2 regions of the Clostridium sartagoforme genome follow, and region 2 is predicted to be linked to the other one. Evidence: riboswitches for the same ligand, from Rfam matches in the RefSeq annotation. Region 2 holds a riboswitch; the other holds the start of a gene.

Region 1 (2,421 bases), on a different contig from region 2:
TAAAAAGAAGGTTGTAAAAGCTGTAGATGGGGTTTCGCTTCAAATAAGAAAAGGAGAAACATTTGGCTTGGTTGGAGAATCAGGTTGTGGAAAATCTACTCTTGGAAGATCAATAACGAGACTTTATGATATAACTTCTGGTGATATATTCTTTCAAGGTGATAATATTGCTAAATTAAATAAAAAAGATATGAAGGCTTATTATAGAAAAATGCAAATTATTTTTCAGGATCCTTATTCATCATTAAATCCAAATATGAATGTTGAAGAATTAATTGATGAACCATTAGCACTATATACAAATCTTACAAAGAAGGAAAGAATTGAAAAGATACAACATCTGCTTGAAATGGTTGGGCTTAAAAAAGATGATATGGAGAAGTTCCCATATGAGTTTAGTGGAGGTCAGCGTCAAAGAATTGGAATTGCAAGAGCAATATCAATAGAACCTGAATTTATATTATGTGATGAACCAATTTCTGCATTAGATGTATCAATACAAGCTCAAGTAGTAAATATGTTAGAGGATTTACAAGAAAAATTGGGGTTAACATATCTTTTTGTTGCACATGACTTATCAATGGTAAGACATATTTCAGATAGAATAGGAGTAATGTATTTAGGAAAAATTGTTGAGATAGCTAAAAGTAATGATTTATATAACAAGCCACTTCATCCATATACAAAAGGCCTTTTATCAGCAATACCAGTTACGGATCCTAAAAAGGCGAGAGAAACTCAGATAGAAATTATTAAAGGTGATATACCAAGCCCCATTGATATTCCAACTGGTTGTAGATTTCATACTAGATGCCCTTATGCAACAGAAAAATGTAAAAGTATCGAACCTGAAATGAAAGAAGTAAATAGTGAACATTTTGTAGCATGTCACTTATATTAGAATATAGACTCCTAGCTAATTAAAACTGGGAGTCTATGGATTAATTTACAAAATATAAAAATATATTTTTTTATTAAACTATTGACATTCATTATATAAGCCTGTACACTATAAACATAAATTTAATAAATACCTCACTTTCATATGTGAGGTAGAGGCGCAAAATTTAACAGTCTTTAGTTGAACTAGAGAAAGTAATGATACTAAGGAGAAGGAAATTTTGCCGAAGCTTGTAATATATCTCAGTATTACTTGCTGGGTCTGTAGTTAAGAGCTACAGGACTGTCTTAATAAACTTTCCCGGTTTATTAAGTTGTGCTATCTCAAATGGGAAGATGAGGATTAGGTTATATATAAATTAGGCCTGAGCTTTGCTCAGTTATTTTTTTATAGGGACCTATCCAAAGATTTAAGATAGCACCAATCCAATCAAAGGGTTGGTTTTTTTATTATTAAAAAAGAGGAGAGGATTTACTATGAAGAAAAAACTATCATTATTAATTTCATTATCATTAGTAGCAATGCTATTATTAACAGGATGTGGCTCAGGAAATTCAAATAAAAAGGATGAAAATGTATTTAGAGTTGGGCTTGAAGCTGGATATCCCCCATTTAACTGGACACAAATGGATGATTCAAATGGAGGGGTAAAAATAGATGGAAGTGCAGAATATGCAGGTGGATATGACGTAGAAATTGCAAAGAAAATAGCTGAAGGATTAGGAAAAGAGCTAGTTATTGTTAAAACAGAATGGGATGGATTAGTACCAGCACTAACATCAGGAAAAATTGATGCAATAATTGCAGGTATGTCACCAACAGCAGAACGTAAGCAAACAATAGATTTTTCTAATAACTATTATAAATCACAATTAGTTATGGTTGTTAAAAATGGTGGTCAATATACTAATGCTAAAACATTAGCTGATTTTAACGGAGCAAAAGTTACAGGACAGTTAAACACATTTCACTATTCAGTAATAGAGCAAATTCAAGGTGTAAAAAAACTAGAAGCGATGGATAACTTTCCAGCTATGAGAGTTGCTCTTGAATCAGGGGTTATTGATGCATACGTATCTGAAAAACCAGAAGCTGTTAGTGCTCAAAATGCTAACTCAAACTTCAAGATGATTGAGCTTGAAGATGGATTTGTTACAAATCCAGAGGATACAGAGACAGCAGTAGGTATCAAAAAAGGCAGCGAGTTAACAGCAAAAATAAATGAAATTTTATCAGGTATTTCACAAGAAGAACAAACAGAAATAATGAGCAATGCTATTAAGAACCAACCTGCAGCTCAGTAGTTTTATTAGATATATATTAGGAGGATAATATGAGTATTGAATGGATAGTAAAAATACTTCAAAATAACTTGCCAATGTTTTTACGTGGAGCAGGTATGACACTTTTTATTTCTATAATTGGTACTTTAATTGGTACTTTAATTGGCTTATTAGTAGGGGTTATTAGAACTATTCCTGTGCCTGATAGAGGGCTAAAGAAAGTATTTCTTAAAATTG
Region 2 (2,421 bases):
TGGAGATTTGATATTATTTGATTTGGGAGCTCAATATAAATATTATAATGGAGATATATCAAGGACATTCCCTGTTAATGGTAAGTTTACGGAAAGGCAAAAAGAAGTATATAATGCGGTTCTTAGAGTAAATGAAAAAGTTATTAAAGAAATGAGACCAGGAGTAAGCTTTTTAGAGTTAAATAGTAAAGCAAGAGAATGGATTGCTGAAGAGTGTATTTCACTTGGATTAATGACCAATAAAGATGAAGTTTCAAAGTTTTATTATCATAGTATAGGGCATAGTTTAGGCATGGACACACATGATATAGAATTAGAAAATAGGGATGTTATATTCGAAGCTGGGATGGTATATACTGTTGAACCAGGAATATATATAGAAGAAGAGAATATAGGAGTAAGAATAGAAGATGATATTCTTATTACTGAGAATGGTAATGAGGTATTAACTAAAAATATGATTAAAACTATAGAAGAAATAGAAAAATTTATGGCAAAAATATAAAGTAATACAGTAAATGTTAATAGTTGATTTAGTCAGTTAATGATTATATAATATGTGTATAAAATAAATATAAATAAAGACAAGGGTAGAGGAGCGATACTTAAAAGTACTATTAATGAGGTAAGCACTTAGATTTAGTAGGAAAGGAATTATCGCCGAAGTGTATGATTGATGCTTTAAGATCATGTTACTGGGGTTGCATAAAATATGTGTAACACTGTCACAAATTTTGTTATTGTGATGAGCTATCGCTTGAGGAATTTTACTTTTTGAATTTAGAGTATATTAGAGCCTTGAGTGAAACTCAAGGCTTTTTTTTGTTCTGCTTTTTAATTATTTATTTAAACATTGAAGGAGAAAAATATGAATAATAAAAGAAACTTAAGAATATTATTGATTACAATAATATTAACATTACAATCAACATCTATAGTTTTTGCAACGGAAGTAGATACAGCTACATCTAATGCTAATCATTATGGATTCTTAACTTTAATACCACCAGTTATTGCAATAGTATTAGCCTTTTTAACTAAGAATGTTATTATATCTTTATTCATAGGAACACTATCAGGAGCATTTTTAGTACAGTTAGTAGATAAATCTTTTTTTACTGCTGTTATTCATTCATTTTTAGATTTAGTATCTAGATCTTTAAACTCTCTAGCAGATCCTTGGAATGCAGGAATAATACTACAGGTTTTAGTAATAGGTGGAGTTATTCATTTAGTTGCTAAAATGGGTGGTGCTAAAGCTGTTGCAGAAGCATTAGCCAAAAAGGCCAAAACTGCAAGAAGTACTCAAGTAGTAACTCTTTTATTAGGGATAGCTGTGTTTTTTGATGACTATGCTAATTCATTAATTGTTGGACCTATTATGAAGCCAGTTGCAGATAAAATGAAAATATCAAGAGAAAGATTAGCATTTATAATAGATGCAACAGCAGCGCCTATTGCAGGATTAGCTATTGTATCTACTTGGATAGGGCTAGAGGTTGGATTAATAAAGGATGCTTTTTTAAATGGTGTAGGGAAAGAAGTTGATGCATTTGGAATCTTCTTACAAACTATACCTTATAGATTTTATAATATATTAATACTAGTTTTTGTATTTATCACTTCAATATTATTAAAAGAGTTTGGGCCAATGTATAAAGCAGAAGTAGCTGCAAGAAGAAGAAGTTTAAATTCGGAGAATGATAGTGAGGTCGCAGTTGATTCTAATATGGATCATGATGATCTTGAACCAAAGGAAGGAGTAGAGTTAAGTATATGGAATGCAATAATTCCTATAGGAACATTAGTTATTACAGCTTTAATATGTTTTTATTTTAGTGGATATTCTGCAATAATGGGTGGAGAAGATAGTGCTCTTCAGCAAATAATGAACAGCTCACCACTATCATTCAAAGCTATACAAGAGGCATTTAGTGCATCGGATGCATCAATTGCATTATTCCAATCAGCTTTAATAGCAAGCGTTGTATCTATAATAATGGGAGTATCTAAGAAAATATTTACTATTTCAGAAGCTATAGACACATGGATAGATGGTATGAAACCTCTATTAATAACAGGTGTAATATTATTATTAGCATGGTCATTAAGCTCTGTAATAAAGGATTTAGGAACAGCTAAATATTTAGTTTCGTTACTTTCAGGTTCATTACCTAACTTTTTACTTCCAAGCTTAATATTTATATTAGGAGCAGTTATTTCATTTGCTACAGGAACTGCATATGGAACTATGGGAATATTAATGCCTCTAGCAATACCATTAGCGTATTCTATGAATCCAGATATGAGTTACGTGATTGTTAGTACAAGTGCTGTATTAACGGGTGCTATTTTTGGGGATCATTGTTCGCCAATATCAGATACAACAATCCTTTCATCAATGGGATCTGGATGCAATCA

What was found. A riboswitch is a leader RNA that binds a small molecule or an ion and turns the genes downstream of it on or off. The one in region 2 is predicted to bind lysine.
Region 1: linked by a shared signal. The riboswitch ahead of ABDZ60_RS03520 (transporter substrate-binding domain-containing protein) and the one ahead of ABDZ60_RS01235 (Na+/H+ antiporter NhaC family protein) in region 2 are both predicted to bind lysine.

What each region holds. Positions count from the first base shown of each region.
Region 1 is NZ_BAAACH010000010.1:62,647-65,067, reverse strand. Features, by position in the region: gene ABDZ60_RS03525 (ABC transporter ATP-binding protein) at 1-901, shown strand, start outside; lysine riboswitch at 1,046-1,230, shown strand; gene ABDZ60_RS03520 (transporter substrate-binding domain-containing protein) at 1,378-2,205, shown strand; gene ABDZ60_RS03515 (amino acid ABC transporter permease) at 2,235-2,421, shown strand, end outside.
Region 2 is NZ_BAAACH010000003.1:97,722-100,142, reverse strand. Features, by position in the region: gene ABDZ60_RS01240 (aminopeptidase P family protein) at 1-505, shown strand, start outside; lysine riboswitch at 584-761, shown strand; gene ABDZ60_RS01235 (Na+/H+ antiporter NhaC family protein) at 869-2,421, shown strand, end outside.